DNA from 2 places in the Streptomyces sp. NPDC000594 genome. Region 2 is predicted to be linked to the other one. Evidence: predicted binding sites of a transcription regulator. Region 2 holds the regulator's gene; the other holds the start of a gene.
What was found. The regulator HspR, encoded in region 2, represses chaperone genes until heat shock. The targets are predictions, from matches to a motif close to TTGAGNNNNNNNNNCTCAA.
Positions count from the first base shown of each region.

Region 1: lon (endopeptidase La) is a predicted target of HspR. The motif match lies at 7,279-7,297, and genes of this name have one in related genera.

Region 1 covers NZ_JBEPCY010000004.1:228,343-239,827, reverse strand. The annotation lists gene ABT354_RS08315 (sensor histidine kinase) at 1-550, opposite strand, end outside; gene ABT354_RS08310 (hypothetical protein) at 927-1,721, shown strand; gene ABT354_RS08305 (MarR family winged helix-turn-helix transcriptional regulator) at 1,856-2,359, opposite strand; gene ABT354_RS08300 (lysozyme) at 2,634-3,542, shown strand; gene ABT354_RS08295 (pentapeptide repeat-containing protein) at 3,603-4,424, opposite strand; gene lon (endopeptidase La) at 4,830-7,256, opposite strand; gene ABT354_RS08285 (RNA polymerase sigma factor) at 7,431-8,030, shown strand; gene ABT354_RS08280 (zf-HC2 domain-containing protein) at 8,042-8,923, shown strand; gene ABT354_RS08275 (ABC transporter ATP-binding protein) at 9,019-9,810, shown strand; gene ABT354_RS08270 (hypothetical protein) at 9,807-10,061, shown strand; gene ABT354_RS08265 (hypothetical protein) at 10,058-11,425, shown strand; gene ABT354_RS08260 (hypothetical protein) at 11,422-11,485, shown strand, end outside.
Region 2 covers NZ_JBEPCY010000003.1:304,260-315,744, reverse strand. The annotation lists gene ABT354_RS06415 (phosphoribosyltransferase) at 1-347, shown strand, start outside; gene ABT354_RS06410 (Yip1 family protein) at 464-1,501, opposite strand; gene ABT354_RS06405 (heterodisulfide reductase-related iron-sulfur binding cluster) at 1,667-3,961, opposite strand; gene ABT354_RS06400 (sugar transferase) at 4,150-4,839, opposite strand; gene dnaK (molecular chaperone DnaK) at 5,190-7,046, shown strand; gene grpE (nucleotide exchange factor GrpE) at 7,043-7,696, shown strand; gene dnaJ (molecular chaperone DnaJ) at 8,005-9,195, shown strand; gene ABT354_RS06380 (heat shock protein transcriptional repressor HspR) at 9,197-9,640, shown strand; gene ABT354_RS06375 (helix-turn-helix transcriptional regulator) at 10,211-11,194, opposite strand; gene ABT354_RS06370 (hypothetical protein) at 11,426-11,485, shown strand, end outside.

The DNA.
Region 1 (11,485 bases), on a different contig from region 2:
CGGCGAGTTCGTCGGCGAGGCCCTGGAGGGCGGTGATCACCGTGGTGTACGCCTGGTGGGCCTCCATGGCGGAGCCCTTGCCGGTGAGCGCGGTGCGGCGCAGCGACGGCACGGTGGCCAGGTCGCGGCGTAGCTCCGCGCGGTCGTCCGGGATGGCGCCGCGGATCTCCTCGATCTGGCGGTCGACGCGGGAGGTGCGGGCGTCGGTGACGTCGCGCCGCTCCCGCTTGCCGCCGCGCTGTTCGTCACGGCCCGCGGCGATGTACGCGGTGACCTCGTCGCGCTCGTCGGAGAGCGAGTGGGCGAGGGTGACGGCCTGGCGGTTGAGCTGGGCGAGGGTGAGCAGGCCCTGGGATTCGCGCAGGTCGTCGAGGCCGCTGAGGGCCCCGGGCGTGCCGGCGCCCGCGACGGCGAGACCGGCGACGGCGACCCCTATGACGAGGCGGTTGCGCACCCTTCGGGCACGACCCTGTGGAACAGGGGTCGGTGTGCCGTCCTGTGCCGGATACGTCTCAGAGGCCAGGGGGGCCTGAGGCCGCTTCTTCTGCACCGGTGCTCGCAATCCTGCTTGACTCGTCCACCCTTGGGAACCTGGAGCAGAGATGACGACCGGTCACACTCGGACCCCTGGACCCCAGGCACGAGATGACACCATTCCAGTGCTTTTGGGGAAGGAGGCGCGCATCGGCCGCTCTGCCACCTGAACGAGTGAACATCACTGGGGAGTTGGCGAACAACTCCTCTCGGTTGCCTCAGCAGCCGAACCGTGGACGCCGACTGGATCTTACGGCCGGGCTTTGGGAGGATGCGCGCCCGCACCCCGTGCAGACGCTCCGTCAGGCCCGGCGATGCGGCTCTGACCTGCTCGTACCTACGGTTTCCGCAGGTATGCAGGTCACGTGAACAAGTCATGCAGACTAGGGGCCATGCGTATGGATCTGGCCACTTCTTCAGGTTCACCCGAACGGCCCAACGAAGACTGGGTGTCGGCGGCACTGCCCGCATCCGGGCGGGGCGGATCGCTGGTGGTGCTGGACGGTGTCACGCCACCGGAGGGTGACTACGGGTGTGTGCATCCGGTGCCCTGGTTCACCGCGCGGCTCGGGGGCGCGCTCGTCGAACTGTCCGCTTCTCGTCCGGATACGCCACTGGCCGGGATTCTCTCCGCCGCCATCCGGCGCACCGCGGACGCCCATCGAAACACCTGTGACCTTTCTCACGTTCGAACACCGCAGACAACCGTGGCCCTGGTCCGCTGGGGCGGACCGGCCGATCCGGTCGAACATCTGGTGCTCGCGGACTCCACCCTGCTGATCGAATCGCCCGAGGGGGAGGTGCGGGCGGTGGTCGACGACCGGGTGGACCGGATCCCGCCGGAGACCCGCCGCTCCCATGCGGCGGTGGACGCCCTGCGGAACGCGGCGGGCGGCTTCTTCACGGCGGCGGCGGACCCGGCGGTGGCGGCGATGGCGGTGACCGGGTCGACGCCACGGGCGCGGGTGCGGTCGGTGGCGGCGCTGACCGACGGCGCCGCGCGCTGGGTGGACCTCTTCGGCCGGGGCGACTGGACCCAGTGCCTGGGGGTGGTCCGGAAGGAGGGCGCGCGGGGGCTGCTCGGGCGGGTGCGGGAGCTGGAGGAGTCGGGGGCTCCGGCGTTGACGGCGGCGGTGCGGTGGAAGCGGCACGACGACGCCTCGGTGGTCCTCGCCGAGCTGGAGTGAGGGCCCGTACGCCGGTGGGACCCGTACCCCGGTGGGGCCGGTGGGGCCCGTACGCCCGGAGCCCTCTCGTCTCCGTACGCCCGCGGCCCCCGGATCCGTACGGCCCCCGCCCCCGCCCCTCGGGGTACGGCGACTCAGTCCTCGGCGCGGGCGTTGAGCTGGTGGAGGAGGCGGGCCAGCTCGGCGATCTCCGCGCGGTCCCACCCGGCGAGCTTGGCGACATAGCGCTCCCGGCGGGCGTCCCTCACCCGGCGGAACCGGTGGAGCCCTTCTTCGGTGAGCCGGATGAGTGATGCCCGGCCGTCCGCCGGATCGGGCTCGCGCACCACCAGGCCGAGCCGTTCGAGCGCCCGGAGCTGACGGCTCATCGTGGCCTTGCCGACGCCGAAGTACCCCGCGAGATCCGTGGCCCGCAGCGAGCCGGTCTCCTCCAGCCGGACGAGCAGACCGTAGGCGGAGGCCTCCAGATCGGGGTGGAGCTGCCGGGCCATCTCGCCCGAGGAGGCGCGGGCGCGGCGGAGGAAGACCGCCAACTCCCGCTCCAGCGCCAGGAACTCGCGGTCGACCCCGCTCCCGCCGCCGGGGCCGTCCGTTCTCCCCGTGTCGGTTCTGTGCACGTCAGCACCCCTCGTACGCATTCCGGTTTCCCTGCATGTCCGCACCGGCGACGGCGGCGGTCGCGGCCTCATCAGTATTTCGCAGCCAGGGCCCCCGGGTGGCGGTCCGGTCCCCGCCGGAGTGGTCCTCTCCGCGCGGAGCGCCGTACCCGATGAGCCTCATGGCATGTTCACTCCATATTGCTCCATCGTTGCTCCATCCCGGTACGCCGCCGCGCCGCCGCACCGCACCGCCGCCGGTGATCGGGGGCAGGCTGGGTCCGTGCAGAGATCCGGAACTTTCCATTCCAAGTCCTTGCGGGGGAGGCCGCGCCGCCGGTCACGGGTGGTCGCCGCGCTCCTCGCCGTCCCCTCTCTCCTGTCCCTTCTGATCGCCCATCCGTCCCCGGCCGGAGCCACCGCTCCCCCGCCGACCGGAGCCACCGCTCCCTTCCCGGCCGGGGCCGCCGCTCCCCCGCCGACCGGAACCTGGTCCGCCCTGCCCTGGTGGGACGCCCCGCCGCGCGGCTCCGCCTATCTGGGCATGGGGGTCATCGCCCATGACGGCCAGGGGCCGCTGCCCCCGGACAGCCGCGCCGTCCAGACCGAGGGGGTCGATGTCTCCAGCCATCAGGGGAACGTCGACTGGCCCGCCCTGTGGGACTCCGGGGTGAAGTGGGCCTATGTGAAGGCCACCGAGGGGACCTACTACCGCAACCCCTACTACTCCCAGCAGTACAGCGGCTCGTACACCACCGGGATGATCCGGGGCGCGTACCACTTCGCCACGCCCGACACGACGAGCGGGAGCGTCCAGGCCGACTACTTCGTCGACCACGGCGGTGGCTGGAGCCGGGACGGCAGGACCCTGCCGGGCGCGCTGGACATCGAGTGGAACCCGTACGGCGACACCTGTTACGGCCGGACGCCCACCCAGATGGTGAGCTGGATCCGGGAGTTCCTGGACCGCTACCGGACCCGGACCGGCCGGGACGCGGTGATCTACACCGCGACCAGCTGGTGGACCCAGTGCACCGGCGGGTACGCGGGGTTCGGCGCGGCCAACCCCCTGTGGCTCCCCCGGTACAACACGTCTCCGGGGCCGCTGCCCGCCGGGTGGAGCGTCCACACGATGTGGCAGTACACCTCGTCGGGGCCGCTCGTCGGCGATCACAACCGCTTCAACGGGGCGCTCGAACGGGTCACGGCGCTGGCCACCGGCTGACCTGACCACCAGGGCCGCCCCCGGGTGCCGGGGGCGGCCCGCCCCAGGAGGGCCGCCGGGTCAGGACCAGTGCGCGGGGCGCTCGACGCCGGGGGAGAGCCGGGTGGCCCGGTCCCCCCGGGCCGCGTTCAGCTGCGGCCGGGTGAGGAAGAGGCTCCCCGTCAGATCGGCGCCGGACAGCTCGGTGTCGCGCAGATCCGCCCCCAGGAGATCGGCGCCCCGCAGATCCGCCCCGGTGAGATCGGCGGCGATGAGCAGGGCGCCGCGCAGGCTCGCCCCGCGCAGATCGGCGCCGCGCAGCCGGGCGCCCAGGAGGTCGGCGCCCTTGCGGTCCTTGGCCCGGCGGCCGGCCGGGGCCCGGACGAGTTCGCTCGCCCGCTGGAGCACCGCGCCGACCCGCTGCCGGTGGGCGGCCGTATCGAGGGCGGCGAGCCGGTCCGGGTCCAGGCCGGTCAGCTCCTCGGTCCGCGCCAGCAGCTCCCGGGCCCGGTCGTGGACGGGACGGGCGGCGGCGTGGGCCAGCGTCTCGCGGAGGTACCACCGCAGTTCCTGGAGGAGGCGTACGACGGGGAGGGCCGCGAAGGTGGCCGCGGCGCCGGCCCGGTCGTGCCGCCAGTCGCCGCCGGAGGTGTGCCGGGAGATCTTCTGCCCCGCCCCGAAGCAGTCGTACACCGCGCATCCGGTGAAGCCGCCCGTGCGCAGCCGGGTGTGGATGCCGCAGCGGAAGTCGCGGTCGAGGTTGCGGCAGGGCTGCCCGGCGGGCTTGTCCACGGCGAAGTCGGCGGAGGCCGCGAAGGGGAGCGCGACACAGCAGAGACCGGAGCAGCTGGCGCAGTCGGCGCGCAGCTCCGGGTCCCCCCAGGGTGGGGCGGTGGTTTCCATCCGGCCATGGTGACCGAGGAACGCCGCCCGCCGCCCGGGGATTTCCGGGCGGAGGCCCTCCCGGCGGGGCGGAGGGATTCCCGGGCGGGCTCGGGTCCCGGGCGGGCTCAGGTCCCGGGCACGTTCGGGTCCCGGGCACGTTCGGGTCCCGGGCACGTTCGGGTCCCGGGCACGTTCGGGTCCCGGGCGGGGAAACCTCCTGGCCGTTCCTCACCGGGCCGGAACCCCGGATCGGCGCGTCCCCCGCCCGGGGTTTCCCGGAGCGGGGACCCCGGACGGGGCGGGGGCGCGGCCGGAGCCCCCGGACGGGACGGGGGCGCGGCGGGGGACGGTGAGCGGGCCCCGGCCGGCGGGGGGAGGTGCCGGCCGGGGCGGGTGCCGGGCGGGGAGCCCGGCGGGAGGGCGTCAGGCCGCGGCGGGGACCGTCAGCCGGTCCGGGGCCGACGCCGGGGTCAGAGCGATCTCCAGGACCTGCCGGACATCGGTGACCGGGTGGACCTCCAGGGTGTCCAGGATCTCCGCCGGGACATCGTCGAGGTCGGCCTCGTTCCGCTTGGGGATGACCACGGTGGTGATCCCCGCCCGGTGCGCGGCCAGCAGCTTCTGCTTGACGCCGCCGATCGGGAGGACCCGGCCGGTCAGCGAGACCTCGCCGGTCATCGCCACATCGGTACGGACCGGCCGCCCGGAGAGCAGCGAGGCCAGCGCGGTCGTCATGGTGATGCCCGCGCTCGGGCCGTCCTTGGGGACCGCGCCCGCCGGGAAGTGGATGTGCACACCCCGGTCCTTCAGATCGGCGACCGGAAGCTCGGTCTCCGCGCCGTGCGAGCGCAGGAAGCTCAGCGCGATCCGCGCCGACTCCTGCATCACATCGCCGAGCTGCCCGGTGAGGGTGAGCCCGGCGGCCCCGGTCTCCGGATCGGCCAGGGACGCCTCCACGAAGAGGACGTCACCGCCCGCGCCGGTGACCGCGAGCCCGGTGGCGACGCCGGGCACGGCGGTCCGCCGCTCGGCCGGGTCCTGCGCCGACTCGGGCACATGGTGCGGCCGTCCGATCAGCCCGCGCAGCTCCTCCGCGCCGACGGTCAGGGGCAGCTCCTTCTCCCCCAGCTCCACCTGGGCCGCGACCTTGCGCAGCAGCCGGGCGACGGCCCGCTCCAGATTCCGGACCCCGGCCTCCCGGGTGTACTCGCCGGCCAGCTTCCGCAGCGCGGCGTCGGCCAGGACGACCTCGCCCACCTCCAGACCGGCCCGGTCCAGCTGGCGCGGGAGGAGGTGGTCACGGGCGATGACGACCTTCTCGTCCTCGGTGTAGCCGTCCAGCCGGACCAGCTCCATCCGGTCGAGCAGCGCCTCGGGGATGGCCTCCAGCACATTGGCGGTGGCCAGGAAGACCACATCGCTCAGATCCAGCTCGACCTCCAGGTAGTGGTCCCGGAAGGTGTGGTTCTGCGCCGGGTCGAGCACTTCGAGCAGGGCGGCGGCGGGGTCGCCCCGGAAGTCGGAGCCGACCTTGTCGATCTCGTCCAGGAGGATCACCGGGTTCATGGAACCGGCCTCCTTGACCGCCCGGACGATCCGGCCGGGCAGCGCGCCGACATAGGTGCGCCGGTGGCCGCGGATCTCCGCCTCGTCCCGGACACCGCCGAGGGCGACCCGGACGAACTTCCGGCCCATGGCGTGGGCGACGGACTCACCGAGCGAGGTCTTGCCCACGCCCGGCGGGCCGACGAGCGCGAGCACCGCGCCCCCGCGCCGCCCGCCGACCACACCGAGCCCCCGGTCGGCGCGCCGCTTGCGCACCGCCAGGTATTCGGTGATCCGCTCCTTCACGTCCTCCAGACCGGCGTGCTCCGCGTCCAGGACGGCCCGGGCGGCGGTGATGTCGGAGGCGGCGCCGTCATCGGTCCGCTCGTTCCACGGCAGTTCGAGGACGGTGTCCAGCCAGGTGCGGATCCAGGCCGCCTCGGGGTTCTGGTCGCTGGCCCGCTCCAGCTTCTCGACCTCCTTGAGGGCGGCCTCGCGGACCTTCTCCGGCAGGTCGGCCGCCTCCACCCGGGCGCGGTAGTCGTCGGACTCCTCGCCCTCCGCCTCGCCGTTCAGCTCGCGCAGCTCCTTGCGGACGGCGTCCAGCTGGCGGCGGAGCAGGAACTCGCGCTGCTGCTTGTCGACGCCCTCCTGGACGTCCTTGGCGATGGACTCGGCGACATCCTGCTCGGCGAGGTGCTCACGGAGCTGGTCGGTGGCGAGCCGCAGCCGGGTGACCGGGTCGGCGGTCTCCAGCAGCTCGATCTTCTGGGTGGTGGTGAGGAAGGGGGAGTAGCCGGAGTTGTCGGCGAGCTGGGAGACGCCCTCGATCTGCTGCACCCGGTCCACGACCTGCCAGGCGCCGCGCTTCTTCAGCCATTCGGTGGCGAGTGCCTTGTACTCGGTGACCAGCTCGGCGATCTGGCCGGGCAGCGGTTCGGGGACGGACTCCTCGACCCGGGTGCCCTCGACCCAGAGGGCGGCGCCGGGGCCGGTGGTGCCGGAGCCGATACGGATCCGGCCCACACCGCGGATCAGGGCGCCGGGGTCGCCGTCGGAGAGCCTGCCGACCTGCTCGACGGCGCCGAGGACGCCGATGGCCGCGTACCGCCCGTCGACCCGGGGAACAAGGAGCACCTTCGGCTTGCTGCCGCTGGTGGCGGCGGCCTGAGCGGCCTCCACCGCGGCGCGCACCTCGCTGTCCGTCAGATCCAGGGGCACCACCATCCCGGGCAGGACGACCTCGTCGTCCAGCGGCAGCACGGGCAGGGTGAGCGGTGTGACGGTCTGGGACTCAGCAGCCATGATCTCCCCTAGGGCAGTGAACTTGAGCGGTAGAGACTCAATGAAGGTATGTGGTGTCAATGCATGAGCCGCCGCCGATGTTCCCGGGCCCCTGTTCGCTCTGAGCGATCAGCGAAAACGGGGCGGGAACGGGGGCGGAGAACCGGGAGCGCGGTGCGCGGCGATAGAGGGGGTGTGAGATGGATCCGCCCCCGCGGGGGAGACAGGCGAGAACAGGACGACGGCACGCTGCTGCGCGCCGTCGCCCGGGGGGACGCCGACGCGCTGGCCGTCCTCTACGACCGGCACTCCGGCTGGCTGCACGCCCGGCTGAGCCGCCGCTGCGCCGACCCGGAGACCGTGCGCGAGGTGGTGCAGGACACCTTTGTCGCGGTCTGGCGGAACGCCGGGACCCATCGGGGCCCCGAGGCGGGCGGCTGGCTCTGGGTGATCGCCGCCCGGCGGCTCCTGGACGCCCGGCGCGCCGGGGAGCGGCACACGAGACAGCTGCCGCAGGCCGCCCTCCCCGCCGACCGGGTGCCCTCCGCCGAGGAGCGGGTGCTGACCGGTCTGGAGTACGGGGAGCTGGGCAGCGCCCTGGAGCGGATCTCCCCCGAGCTGCGCGATGTCCTGCGCGCCACCGTCGTGGACGGCCTCACCACCCGTGAGGCCGCCCAGGTGCTCGGCATTCCCGAGGGCACCGTCAAGTCCCGGGCCCTGCGGGCCCGCCGGGAGCTGCGCGCGGCCCTGGAACCGCTCGCCCCCCGGAACCGGCCGCTGGGAGGCACCGCGTGAGCGACTGGCATATGAGCGACTGGCATGTGACCGACGGGCTGGCCCTGCGGTACGCGGACGGCTCCGTCGCGGAGCCGGACGCCTGGTCGCTGGAGAAGCACATCGAGGGCTGCGGCGGCTGCGCGGCCCGGGTCTCGGCCGCGGTCCGGCGGGGCCCGGCCGGTCCGGAGCTGGACCTGATCCGTGCGGCGCTCCTCGACGGGGCCCGGACATCCGCGCCGTCCCGGACCGCCCCCGCGCCCGGCCGTGCCGCGTCCTCCCGGATGGCGGGGCGCGCCGCCCGGATCGCCTGGGCGGCGGGACCGGCGGTACGGGGGGCCTGGCCGCTGGCGCTGGCGGCGGTGATCGGCGTGGCGCTGCTGCTGGCGTACGGAATGGGCTCCCCCGCCGCCCGGCCGCTGCTGCTCGCCCTCTCACCGGTGATGCCGCTGCTGGGGGTGGCCCTCTCCTACGGGCGGTACGCCGACCCGCTGCACGAGATCACCGCGTCCACCCCCTCCGGCGGGCTGCGGCTGCTGCTGACCAGGGCCGCCGTGGTGCTCCTGGTCAGCCTGCCGCTGACGGCCGCGGCGGGGGCGCTGCTGCCCACCCTGCCCGCGGACGCGGCGGTGCCGGGCCCGGCCCTGTGGCTGCTGCCCGGTCTGGCGCTGACCCTGGCCGCCCTGGCCCTCGGCTCCTTCGTGGGGTGCGGCCGGGCCGCCACCGGCCTGGCCTGCGGCTGGCTGCTGCTGGTCGGCCCGCTCCTCGGCCCGGTGCCGCGCCGGGTCACCGAGGAGGTGACCGGCCTGATCGCCGGTCCCGCCGCCCAGGCCGGGTGGGCCGTGGCGGCACTGCTGAGCGCGGGACTGCTGATCCTGCGCCGTTCGTCCTTCGACCGTCTGGAGACCGTGTGAGTCCGTCTGGAGAGAGTGTGCGTCCGGCTGGAGAGAGTGGGGGTACGCGTACGGGTGCGGGAGCGGCCCGGGAGCAGGTCGCGCGGGTCACGGGGGTGACCGTGCGTCACCGGCGGACGGTGGCACTGGACGCCGTCGACCTGGAGTTCGGCACCGGTGTCCACGGTCTGCTCGGGCCGAACGGCGCGGGCAAGACCTCCCTGGTACGGGTGCTGGCCACGGTGGCCGCGCCGGCCCAGGGAAAGGTGGAGCTGCTCGGCCATGACGCATCGGACCGCCGGGAGCTGACCCGGCTGCGGCGGCGGCTGGGCTATCTCCCCCAGGAGTTCGGCTACTACCCCGGCTTCACCGTGCGGGAGTTCGTGGCGTACATCGCCTGGCTGAAGGAGCTTCCGGCGGACCGGACGCCCGCCGCCGTGGAGCGGGCGGTGGAGCGGGTCGGGCTCGGCGACCGTATCGACGCCAAGGTGGGCTCCCTCTCCGGGGGCATGGTCCGGCGGGTGGGGATCGCCCAGGCGATCGTCAATGAACCCGAGCTGCTGCTGCTGGACGAGCCGACGGCCGGTCTCGATCCGGAGCAGCGCGTCGAATTCAGAGCACTGCTCCGGGAAGTGGGCACCGCTTCCACGGTGGTGGTCTCCACCCATCTGGTCGAGGACGTGGCCACCGCGTGCTCCGAGGTGACCCTGATCGAGGCCGGGCGGGTCGCCTACCGGGGCACCACGGCCGAGCTGACCGCGCTCGGCACCCCGGCCCCCACCGAAGGACCGGCCGGCCCGGACGGCCCGCCCGACCCGGCCACCAGCCCGATCGAACGCGGCTACACCGCCGCCCTCCGCGCCCACCGCGAGCGCGGCGCCCGGTCCCGGAAGGACTCCGCACGATGAGCCGCCGCACGACTCCTCCGACCCCCCTCGCCGATACCGGCCTCCCCGGCAGGCCCGGCGGCGGCAGCTGGGACCCCGGCCTCGCCCGGACGGCCCGCACCTGCCCGACCGGACCCACCGCCGTACGGCCGGAGGCCCGCCGACCCCGCACCGGTGACCACCGGGTGATGCCCGGGTGCGCCCCGGCCCACCACCGGCCGGTCGCCACCGCCGGCGGCACCCGGGCACTCAGGGGCGGAGGGCGGCGATGAGCGGCGTCGGGACCGAGGAGCGGACGGAGAGCGTGCGCGCGGGCGGGAAGCCGGGCGGCGGGGGCCGGTGGAAGGGGCATCCGCTGCGCGGGGAGGTGCTGCGCGGCACCGGGCCGTGGACCGGGGCGCTCATCCTGGGCGTCGTCGGCCTCTCCGCTGTCTACCGGGCCGGGGAGTGGCAGGGCCACTGGGGCGAGACCGCCTCCATGCTGCATGCCACCGGCACCCTGATGGCCACCCCGCTCGCGGTCGCCGCCGGCTGCTGGCAGGGCGGGCGGGAGCGCCGCCGGGGCACCGGGGAGCTGCTGGCCTCCACCACCCGGGGCCGGCTCGCCCGCACCGTCTCGGCGGGGCTGCCCACCGCGCTCTGGGCGGCCGGTGCCTTCCTCGCCGCCGCCGTGCTCGTGCTGCTGGCCTCCTGGCCGTACACCTGGGCGGGCGCGCCCCGGCTGTCGGCCGTCGTCGCGAGCACCGCCCTGGTGCTCTCGGGGGCGATGCTCGGACATGTACTCGGGGCCCTGGCACCCTGGCGGATCACCGCGCCCCTCGCCGGGATCGGGACCTATGTGCTCCTCGGGGCCGGGTCGTACTCGACCAGTCCGCCGCACTACCTCACCCCCGCCACCTGGAGCTCGTACATCGCCGACATACCGGTGTGGTGGCAGCCCCTGGTCGCGATCGGCTGGCCGGCCGGCCTGGCTCTCGCCGCCGTCCTCGGGTACGCGGCCCGGCGCCGCTGGACCGCCGTGGTGCCGCTGGCCGTCGCCGCCCTCTGCGGTGTGCTGATCTCCGAGTACAACGAGCGGATGTGGCGGGACGACCCGCTGACCCGCCGGACGGTCTGCGACACCTCCGTACGGCCCGCGCTCTGCGTCAAGGCTGTGCACCCCGGGCTGCTCCCGGAGGTGAAGCGGGCGCTCACCCCCCTGCTCGACCGGCTGGAGGGGGTCGAGAACCTGCCCGCCCGGATGGTGGAGGGCGCCGAGTACGCCGGGATGAACCCGCTCGCCCCGTACGGCCAGACCCAGACCGTGACCCGGGGCCGGCTGGGCGACCCGGAGCTGTTCGCGTGGGCGGCGGCTGCCGGACTCATCCACCGAAGGGACGACTGCATGTCCGACGACGACCGGCTCTACCGCCTGGAGACAGGGCTCCAGGAGTGGCTCGGCTCCCCTCGTGGCCACACGGGCGCCCAGGCGGCCAAGGGGTACCGCTGGAGCGAGGACGAGGCCGCCCAAAAGGCGGAGTTCATCCGGACCTTCGACCGGTTCGCCGCGCTGGGCCCCGAGGAGCGCCGTCGCTGGCTCTCCGGCTACTTCGGCGCGCTCAAGGCGTGCGCCCCGGACCGGGTGCCCGCGCTGTGAACGGGCTGAGCGGACCTCTGCTGTACGCCCGTTCCCGCCGGGTCCCCGTCACCCTGGCGG
Region 2 (11,485 bases):
CGCTGGACTGCAAGAACATCCACCTGGTCAATGTGGAGTTCTACACCGGTATCGGAACGACGCTGGAGATGCCGGTCATGCTGGCGCCGGTGCCCGACGCGATCGACTTCAGCAACAAGAAGGTCCTCATCGCGGACGATGTCGCCGACACCGGCAAGACCCTCAAGCTGGTCCATGACTTCTGCAAGGACCATGTCGCCGAGGTCCGGTCCGCCGTCATCTATGAGAAGTCGCACTCTCTGGTGAAGTGCGAGTACGTCTGGAAGCGCACCGACGACTGGATCAATTTCCCCTGGAGCGTCGAAAAGCCCGTCGTCCGGCGCGCCGGGCAGATCCTCGACGCCTGACCGGAGGACGGCAGAGCACGGTAGAGGACGGCAGAGGAAGACGGCAAAAGACGGACCGTGATGTGCGGAGGGGCCCGACCGGATCAACCGGTCGGGCCCCTCCGCGTCGCAGTCGCTCAGATCGTGCCCAGCTTGATCAGCGACAGCAGCGCGATCAGCTGGATCGCCGACGCGCCCAGCGCCTTGGGCCACGGCAGGTCGTGGGACCGGCTCATCATCAGGGTGAACAGGGCGCCCGCGCCCAGCCAGGTGGCCCAGCCGAGGATCTGGACGAACGCGTTCTCGCCGCCGAGGAACATCGCGAAGAGCAGCCGGGGCGCGTCCGTGATCGACATGATCAGCATGGAGAGGCCGACGGTCGGCTGCCAGGACCCGGTGCCGCCCAGCTGGCGGCCGAGGGTGTGGGTCACCGCGCCCATGATCAGGCCGCCGATCACAAAGGCGACGCCCGTGGTCAGGACATAGGGGACCGCCGTGGAGATGGTGGCGTTGATCGTCTCCTCGCGGGCCTGGTCGAACCCGAAGATCGCCAGCGCCCCGTAGAGGAAGGTGACGGCCAGCGCCGGGCCCCAGACGGCGTAGTCGCGCATCTGCCAGAACGTCTCCGTGGGCCGCAGCACGATCCCGCTCAGCAGCTGCTTCCACGGGAGCCGGGGGCCCGCCGGGGGAGCAGCGGAGGAGCCGGCCTGGTAGACCGCGCCCTCGCCGTAGGGGTCCTCCACCGAGAACGCCTGGGTATGGCCGGGGTTGTTCGCGTACGGGTCCTGCTGGCCCCCGCCGTGGTGGTGCTGCTGCTGCCCGTGGTGGGGGCGCTGCTGCTGATACGGGTCGGGCTCGCCGAAGTACTCCGGCTCGCCCTGGCCGCCGGGGTGGCCGCCCTGGCCCCGTGCGGGGTAGCCGCCGTGCCCCGGGTGCCCACCGTGGCCGGGGTAGCCGGGCGGTCCGCCCTGGCCGGGATGCCCGGGGTGGCCCTGGTGCCCAGGGTGTCCGGAGTGGCCCTGGTGGCCGGGCGGGCTCGACTGCGGCCACCGCGGCGGCTGTTGCTGCTGGGCATGGGGCGGCGCCGCCTGTCCACCCCCGTGTCCGGGTGGTGCCTGCGGTCGCTGCTGCTGTGTGCGGTTGTCCCGGCCGCGTCCGATCCTGAATCCAGCCACGTTCCCGAACGTACCCGCTCCCGGGGCGACGAGTCAGACAGGAGGGGCGTCAGGGGTGCTTTGCGGCCGACCTGTGACATCCCCTAGGGGCACCCCCAAGGAGACGCCCCCTGGGTACGGGTGTGCCCCCGTACCGCTGGGGGTACGGGGGCACACGCCACGGGCCTACTGCACGGGCTCCGGCTCCGGAGCGCCCTCCGGCTCCTCGGACGGTGCCGGGTCCGACGGCGGGGTCTTCACCGACTCCAGCAGCAGCTGGGCCACGTCCACCACCTTCAGGCTCTCCTTCGCCTGGCCGTCGTTCTTCTTGCCGTTGACCGAGTCGGTCAGCATCACCAGGCAGAACGGGCAGGCGGTGGAGACGATGTCCGGGTTGAGGGAGAGCGCCTCGTCCACCCGCTCGTTGTTGATCCGCTTGCCGATGCGCTCCTCCATCCACATCCGCGCGCCACCGGCGCCGCAGCAGAAGCCGCGTTCCTTGTGGCGGTGCATCTCCTGCTGGCGCAGCCCCGGCACCTTGTCCATGATCTCGCGCGGAGGCGTGTAGATCTTGTTGTGACGGCCCAGGTAGCAGGGGTCGTGATAGGTGATCAGCCCCTCGACCGGGGTGACCGGGATCAGCCGGCCCTCGTCGATCAGATGCTGGAGCAGCTGGGTGTGGTGGATGACCTCGTAGTCGCCGCCCAGCTGCGGGTACTCATTGGCGATGGTGTTGAAGCAGTGCGGGCAGGTCGACACGATTTTCTTGGACGACTTGGGCTTACGGGTGGACTCCTCCACCTTCCCGTCGTCGTCGAAGGACTCGCCGAACGCCATGTTCAGCATGGCCACGTTCTCCTGGCCCAGCTGCTGGAAGAGCGGCTCATTGCCCAGGCGCCGGGGTGAGTCACCGGTGCACTTCTCCTCGCCGCCCATGATCGCGAACTTCACGCCCGCGATGTGCAGCAGCTCGGCGAAGGCCTTGGTGGTCTTCTTCGCCCGGTCCTCCAGGGCGCCCGCGCAGCCGACCCAGTAGAGGTACTCCACCTCGGTCAGGTCCTCGATGTCCCTGCCCACGATCGGGACCTCGAAATCGACCTCCTTGGTCCACTCGACGCGCTGCTTCTTGGCGAGCCCCCAGGGGTTGCCCTTCTTCTCCAGGTTCTTCAGCATCGTGCCCGCCTCGGAGGGGAAGGCCGACTCGATCATCACCTGGTAGCGGCGCATGTCGACGATGTGGTCGATGTGCTCGATGTCCACCGGGCACTGCTCCACACAGGCGCCGCAGGTGGTGCAGGACCAGAGCACATCCGGGTCGATGACGCCGTTCTCCTCGGCGGTGCCGATCAGCGGGCGCTCCGCCTCGGCCAGGGCGCTCGCGGGGACGTCCTTCAGCTGCTCCTCGGTCGCCTTCTCCTCGCCCTCCATCGTCCTGCCGCCGCCGGCCAGCAGATAGGGGGCCTTGGCGTGCGCGTGGTCGCGCAGCGACATGATCAGCAGCTTGGGGGAGAGCGGCTTGCCGGTGTTCCAGGCGGGGCACTGCGACTGGCACCGTCCGCACTCGGTGCAGGTGGAGAAGTCGAGGATGCCCTTCCAGGAGAAGTGCTCGACCTGGGAGACGCCGAAGACGGCCTCCTCGTCCTCCTCGAAGACGGTCTCGAAGTCGATCTCCTTGCCGCGGGAGGTCATCGGCTGGAGCGCGCCCAGCGCGGTGGCCCCGTCGGCGTTCCGCTTGAACCAGATATTGGGGAAGCCCAGGAAGCGGTGCCAGGCCACGCCCATATTGGTGTTCAGCGAGACCGTGATCATCCAGATCAGCGAGACGCCGATCTTGATCATGGCGGTGAAGTAGATGAGGGTCTGGAGGGTGCTGACGTCCAGCCCCTCGAAGGCCATGACCAGGGGGTACGAGACGAAGTACGCGGGCTCGTACCCGTCGACGTGGTGGATGGCGCCCTCAAGGCCGCGCAGGGCCAGGATGGCCAGGCCGATGGTGAGGATCACGTACTCGACGAAGTACGCCTGCCATGCCTTGGAGCCCGCGAAGCGTGACTTGCGGCCCGGCCGGGAGGGGAGGTTCAGCAGCCGGATCGCGATCAGCACCAGGATGCCGACCACCGTCATCAGGCCGATGAACTCGATGTACATCTCGAACGGGAGGAAGCCGCCGAGGACCGGCAGGACCCAGTCGGCCTGGAAGAGCTGCCCGTACGCCTGGGCCAGGGTCGGTGGCAGGGTGAGGAAGCCGATCGCGACGAACCAGTGCGCGAAGCCCACGATGCCCCACCGGTTCATCCGGGTGTGGCCCAGGAACTCCTTGGCCAGGGTGATCGTGCGCTGTTGGGGATCATCGGTCCGGCTGCCGGCCGGGACGGGCTGGCCGAGCAGCACGAACCGGTAGATCTGTGCGACGGCGCGGGCGATGAGCGCAACGCCGACCACGGTCAGAACCAGTGACACGACGATCGCGGCGAGTTGCATTTCGGGGCTCCTCGGGCCTGCGAGGTGGGGAAAGATCGAGACTACTAAGCGGTAACTTATCCAGTTCTGCTGACACTACCCATTTCTGACGCCGCACTGTAGTGAGGCGACCGGTGATCTGTATCGCTCAGGTGAGCCTTCCCCGCGCGGCTCCAGCGGCGCTCCAGGGGTGTACGCCGGCAGCGCGCTCAGAGGGCGGGGCGCCGCCACCCCGGGGTGCGCCGCCCCGGGGTGCGCGGTCCGGGGGTGTGCCGCCCCGGGGTGCCAGGAGCGCCCGGGGTGCGCGCGGCCGGGGAGCGCCCCCTGATCGCCCGCAGGGCCGTCCGCGCCAGGATCGACAGGTCCATGCCCAGCCAGTGCTCCTCCAGATAGTGGAGGTCCAGCACCGCGCGCTCCTCCCAGGGCAGGCCGGAGCGGCCCCCGATCTGCCAGGGGCCCGTCATCCCGGGGCGCACCGAGCTTCTGGCGCGCTCCGGGCCCCGTGCCGACCAGGCCGTCTCCAGGGGCACCGGGCGCGGTCCGACCAGGGACATCTCCCCGCGTACGACATGGAGCAGCTCGGGCAGGTGGTCGAGGAAGTGGCGGCGCAGCAGCCGCCCGGTCCTGGTCGCGGGGTCGGCACGGAAGGTGAGCAGGGCGAAGGGGCGCTCGGCGAGGCCCGCCCGTACCCGGGGGACGAGGACGGGGCCCCGGGAGGCCGCCGCCACCGCCGCCGCGACCGTCAGCAGTACGGGGGAGAGCGCGAGCAGCAGCAGGGCGCCGATGGCCAGGTCGACCAGGCGTTTCGCGGGGGCCGACGCACACCGCGCCCGAGGGGGGCGGGAGCGCGCCGCTCCGCCGGCCCGTCGGTCCGGCCCCGTCGCCCGCTCGTCGCTCATGGTGGTCCCGCTCCGGTCCCGCGCCCGCTCCTGCGTCCCGCCCGTGGCGCCGCCCGCCGTCCCCGGCCGGGTACGTGCCGCCCGCCGTCCCCGGGTACGTACGGAGCGGGCGTGACGCATACCGATACCGGGGAACTCTTGCAGATAGCGGCAGAAAACGGGCCGTCCGCCACGCGGTGCCCCCGCCCGCAGCCCTGGGGGTCACCCGCTCTCCGCCCCGGTGACCCCCAGGGCTGCGGATAAGCGCTGGATAAAAGTTGAGTGCCTTCGACTCAGGTCTGTTGACTAGGGAAGGGGAGTCGTGCATCCTTGAGCCAGTTCCACTCAAGTAGTCAGCTGGAGGAATTGACATGGCACGTGCGGTCGGCATCGACCTGGGCACGACTAACTCCGTCGTCAGCGTTCTGGAGGGCGGCGAGCCCACCGTCATCACCAACGCCGAGGGTGCCCGGACCACGCCGTCCGTCGTCGCCTTCGCGAAGAACGGTGAAGTGCTGGTCGGAGAGGTCGCCAAGCGTCAGGCGGTCACCAATGTGGACCGGACGATCCGTTCGGTGAAGCGCCACATGGGCACCGACTGGAAGATCGACATCGACGGGAAGACCTTCAACCCGCAGCAGATGAGCGCCTTCATCCTGCAGAAGCTCAAGCGGGACGCCGAGGCCTACCTGGGCGAGAAGGTCGCCGACGCGGTCATCACCGTTCCGGCGTACTTCAACGACTCCGAGCGCCAGGCCACCAAGGAGGCCGGTGAGATCGCGGGTCTGAACGTCCTGCGCATCGTCAACGAGCCCACGGCCGCCGCGCTGGCGTACGGCCTGGACAAGGACGACCAGACGATCCTCGTCTTCGACCTCGGTGGCGGCACCTTCGACGTGTCCCTCCTGGAGATCGGCGACGGCGTCGTCGAGGTGAAGGCCACCAACGGTGACAACCACCTCGGTGGTGACGACTGGGACCAGCGCGTCGTCGACTTCCTGGTGAAGCAGTTCGCCAACGGTCACGGCGTGGACCTCGGCAAGGACAAGATGGCGCTCCAGCGTCTCCGCGAGGCCGCGGAGAAGGCGAAGATCGAGCTGTCGTCCTCCACCGAGACGTCGATCAACCTGCCCTACATCACGGCCTCCGCCGAGGGCCCGCTGCACCTGGACGAGAAGCTCACCCGGGCCCAGTTCCAGCAGCTGACCGCGGACCTCCTGGACCGTTGCAAGACCCCCTTCCACAACGTCATCAAGGACGCGGGCATCGCCCTCTCCGAGATCGACCACGTGGTCCTGGTCGGCGGTTCCACCCGTATGCCCGCCGTCGCCGAGCTCGTCAAGGAGCTGACCGGCGGCAAGGAGGCCAACAAGGGTGTGAACCCGGACGAGGTCGTCGCCATCGGCGCCTCGCTCCAGGCCGGTGTCCTCAAGGGTGAGGTCAAGGACGTCCTGCTCCTCGACGTGACCCCGCTGTCCCTCGGTATCGAGACCAAGGGCGGCATCATGACCAAGCTGATCGAGCGCAACACCACGATCCCGACCAAGCGGTCCGAGATCTTCACCACGGCCGAGGACAACCAGCCGTCCGTGCAGATCCAGGTCTACCAGGGCGAGCGCGAGATCGCGGCGTACAACAAGAAGCTCGGCATGTTCGAGCTGACCGGCCTGCCGCCGGCCCCGCGCGGGGTGCCGCAGATCGAGGTCTCCTTCGACATCGACGCCAACGGCATCATGCATGTCACGGCGAAGGACCTGGGCACCGGCAAGGAGCAGAAGATGACCGTCACCGGCGGCTCCTCGCTGCCGAAGGACGAGGTCGACCGGATGCGCCAGGAGGCCGAGCAGTACGCGGACGAGGACCACCGCCGCCGCGAGGCCGCCGAGGTCCGCAACCAGGGCGAGCAGCTCGTCTACCAGACCGAGAAGTTCCTCAAGGACAACGAGGACAAGGTCCCGGGCGAGGTCAAGACCGAGGTCGAGACCGCCATCGCCGAGCTGAAGGAGAAGCTCAAGGGCGAGGACTCCGCCGAGATCCGCACCGCCACCGAGAAGGTCGCCGCCGTCTCCCAGAAGCTCGGCCAGGCGATGTACGCCGACGCCCAGGCGCAGCAGCCGGCGGGCGGTGACGCCCAGGGCGGCGCCGGCCAGCAGGCCAAGGCCGAGGACGATGTCGTGGACGCGGAGATCGTGGACGACGAGAAGGACCCCAAGGGTGGTGCCGCGTGACGGAGGAGACCCCGGGCTTCGAGGAGAAGCCCGACGTCCCTTCCGGCGCCACACCTGACGACGCCGCCGAGGCCGTCGACTCCAGCGAGCAGGAGGAGAAGACGGCCCCGGCAGGGGACGCGGCAAGGATCACCGGCCTGACCGCCGAGCTGGACCAGGTGCGTACCGCGCTCACCGAGCGCACGGGCGACCTCCAGCGGCTCCAGGCCGAGTACCAGAACTACCGCCGCCGGGTGGAGCGGGACCGGGTAGCGGTCAAGGAGGTCGCCACGGCGACCCTCCTGACCGAGCTGCTGCCCGTGCTCGACGACATCGGGCGCGCCCGGGAGCACGGGGAGCTGGTGGGCGGCTTCAAGTCGGTCGCCGAGTCCCTGGAGACCGCGGCGGCGAAGATGGGCCTCCAGCAGTTCGGCAAGGAGGGCGAGCCCTTCGACCCGACGATCCACGAGGCGCTGATGCACAGCTACGCGCCGGATGTCACCGAGACCACATGCGTCGCGGTGCTCCAGCCGGGGTATCGCATCGGCGAGCGCACCATCCGCCCCGCCCGCGTCGCGGTGGCCGAGCCCCAGCCGGGCGCGGCCCCCGCCTCCGGCAAGGACGAGGCGGCGGCGAAGGACGAGGAGAGCGGTGGCCCCGACGAGGGCTGACGCGCGGCGGACCAGGACCGTCCGGGGATGTGACCGGGGGGCCGTCCGGGGTGTGACCCCGGACGGCCCCCGGGCCCCTGTCCGTCTCCTGGCCGCAGGCACGGAGGCCCCGGCGACCGCCGGCAGTACGACCCGTAGCGGGATGTGCGGTGGGACCCACAGCACGACCCGCGATACGAACCACAGCACGACCCGCGACATGAACCGCGGCATGAAGCGCAGTACCACCACCCCGGCCCCGGCCGGGGGAGCGACCCCGGCATCCGCCGGAAGAACGGCCCGGTGACCGTCCGGGAGGAGGGACGTCGATGAGTACGAAGGACTTCGTCGAGAAGGACTACTACAAGGTCCTCGGCGTCCCCAAGGACGCGACCGAAGCGGAGATCAAGAAGGCGTACCGGAAGCTCGCCCGCGAGTTCCACCCGGACGCCAACAAGGGCGACTCCTCCGCCGAGGAGCGCTTCAAGGAGATCTCCGAGGCCAATGACATCCTCGGCGACCCCAAGCGGCGCAAGGAGTACGACGACGCCCGCGCGCTCTTCGGGAACGGCGGCTTCCGCCCCGGCCCCGGTGCCGGTGGCGGCAATTTCAACTTCGACCTGGGCGACCTCTTCGGCGGTGCCCAGGGCGGCGGCGGTGGCGGTCAGGGCGCGGGCGGCTTCGGCGGCGGTCTGGGCGATGTCTTCGGCGGCCTCTTCAACCGCGGTGCGGGTACGGCCGGTCCGCGGACCCAGCCCCGGCGCGGCCAGGATGTCGAGTCCGAGGTCACGCTGAGCTTCACCGAGGCCGTCGACGGGGCCACGGTCCCGCTGCGGATGTCCAGCTCGGCCGCGTGCAAGGCGTGTTCCGGCACCGGCGACAAGAACGGCAACCCCCGGGTCTGCCCCACCTGTGTCGGCACCGGCCAGGTCTCGCGCGGCGGCACCGGCTCCTTCTCGCTGACCGACCCCTGTGTGGACTGCAAGGGCCGGGGCCTGATCGCCCAGGACCCCTGCGATGTCTGCAAGGGCAGCGGGCGCGCCCGCTCCTCGCGCACCATGCAGGTCCGTATCCCGCCGGGGGTCTCCGACGGCCAGCGGATCCGGCTGCGCGGCAAGGGCGCCCCGGGCGAGCGCGGCGGTCCCGCCGGTGACCTCTATGTCGTCGTCCATGTCGGCGAGCACCCGGTCTTCGGCCGCAAGGGTGACAATCTCACCGTCACCGTGCCGGTCAGCTTCACCGAGGCGGTTCTGGGCGGTGAGGTGAGGGTACCCACCCTCGGTGGGCCGCCGGTCACCCTGAAGCTGCCCCCCGGGACGCCCAACGGCCGGACGATGCGGGCCCGCGGCAAGGGAGCGGTCCGCAAGGACGGCACCCGGGGCGATCTCCTGGTCACCGTGGAGATCACGGTCCCGACGGAACTGAGCGAACAGGCGAAGGAAGCGCTGACGGCCTACCGCGAAGCCACCGCGGAGGAGGACCCGCGGGCCGAGTTGTTCCAGGCCGCGAAGGGAGCATGACATGGACGGAAGGCGTCGTCACCCGTACGAGCTGACGGACGAGTCCCCGGTGTACGTGATCTCGGTGGCCGCCCAGCTCTCCGGTCTGCATCCGCAAACGTTGCGGCAGTACGACCGGCTGGGCCTGGTCTCACCGGACCGTACCGCCGGACGGGGGCGGCGCTATTCCGCCCGTGACATCGAACTCCTCCGGAACGTCCAGCAGCTCTCCCAGGACGAGGGCATCAATCTGGCGGGCATCAAGCGCATCATCGAGCTGGAGAACCAGGTCGCGGCGCTCCAGTCCCGGGTCGCCGAGCTGTCGGCGGCGCTGGACGGCGCGGCGGCGGCGAGCCGTCAGCGCGAGGCCCAGGTGCATGCCTCCTACCGGCGCGATCTGGTGCCGTACCAGGATGTGCAGCAGGCGAGCGCGCTGGTGGTGTGGCGGCCCAAGCGGTCGGAGTGACCGCCGGCGGCCCTCCGGCCGCAGGCCCGGACCCCGTCCGTTGAGCCCCGCCCCGCAGATGTACGGCCCCCGGTGAGCGCTTTCGCGCCCCGGGGGCCTGTTCGTGTCCGCGGCCTGACCACCGCCGGCACCCGCTCCCGACCCGCTCCCGGCCCGGCCCGGCTCTGACCCGGTCCCGACCCGCCTCTGACCCGGTCCCGGCGGGAAGCCCGGACCGAATCCCGGGCAGCCCGGACCGGTCCCGGCGCGTCTGGCGCGTCCGGCGCGTCCGGACCCGAACCCCGGGGCGGCGGGGAGGTCCCCGTACACCCCCGGGAGGCTCTGGGGGCCCTGGAGGGGGCGTTGCCTCCCGTACCCCCGGAAAACCCACCCGGCCTTCCCCGTAAGGCGCCTGAGGGGCCCTCAGGACGGCTCTGCCGGGTTCCTCCCGGTCCGCGCCACCCCCTGCCCACCTACACGTAGTTGAATCATGGAAAACTCCCGTCCCACGCGTATCACCGCCCGGGGCAATGCTTTCCGGCCTTGTTCACACCTGTGGACGGAAGGCGCCCCGGTTCGGCCATCGAACGGTCAGGAGTCGTCCTCCAGGATCTTCGACTGGGCGATCAGATAGCCCAACTGGGTCCGGCTGCCGCTGCCGAGCGAGGATCCCAGCTTGGCGATATGAGCCCGGCAGGTACGGACGTTCATCCCGAGCCGCCGGGCTATGGCCTCGTCCACATGCCCCTCCACCAGCAGTTTCGCGATGGAACGCTGGACCCCCGTGATGCCGTTCAGGTCCGGGCCATAGGTGACCTGCTCCTCCCAGGGCAGTCCATGCAGCCAGAACTGTTCGAACACGCCTACGAGATACTCGACGATCCCCTTGTGCCGCAGCTCCAGCGCGGAGAGCCGGTCGCTGCTCGCCGGGATGAAGGCGACCTTGCGGTCCACGATGATCAGCCGCTCGACGATCTCCTCCAGCGTCCGCACCTCCACCCCCGCCGGGCCGACCAGCTCCATATAGGCGAGCGTCGCCGGATGGTGCCGCGCCGTGTGCTGGTAGAGCGTGCGCATCCGCACCCCGCGCTCGATGAGCGGTTCCACTCTGCGCAGGGCCTTTTCCAGGATGTGCGGCTGCCGGCCGCTGCCCGGCTGGATGGTGAGCAGCTCCTCGGTGCAGTCCGCGGTCACCTGGTCCAGGGTGGCGTTGATGCGGTTGAGCCCCTCCAGGACGGTGACCCCGAGCGGCGCCGCGGTGTTCTGCGCGCTGTACGCCATGAATGGCTCAAGAGCGTCGGTCAGCGCGATGGTTCGTCGCCTTCGCTCTTGGATCTCACGCTCAATGGGGTGTATCAGCTGTGTCAGTGCGGTGGTCGGCGGCACGGGACGGAGCCACTGGGCGTCATCGGGGTCCGGGTGCAGCAGAGCGAGATCGAAGAGGCATGGTGTCGGCTCCGCCTCGGACCGGGCGATCCGGCCGGTACGAAGAGCGGTGATGTACAGACTTTTCCCAGCCTCGCACAGCTCGCCGTCTGCATGAGGGTGTCCGAATTCGCCCTCGTTAGACGTCATATGCACCCCCTCAGGCTCCTGCATTACAGGAACATGATGCCTGCCGTCGCTGGTGCAAGCGTTCGGAGTGAGACATCGTCTTATGCGCGGGGGAGGAGGAATGATCAAACGAGGTGGAGATCACCCATGTCTAGGACGCTACGTGCTCTTAGTGCTCTTGCCATAGCGGCTGCCGCGCTCGGCGTGGGAGTCTCCGGTGCACCCTCGTGGGAATCGGAGCCCACCGCGACCGTGTCCGCGCCCTTCGAGGCCGGGCAGTCCGAGACGTTCGGGATCAAGGAGCCCTCCTGG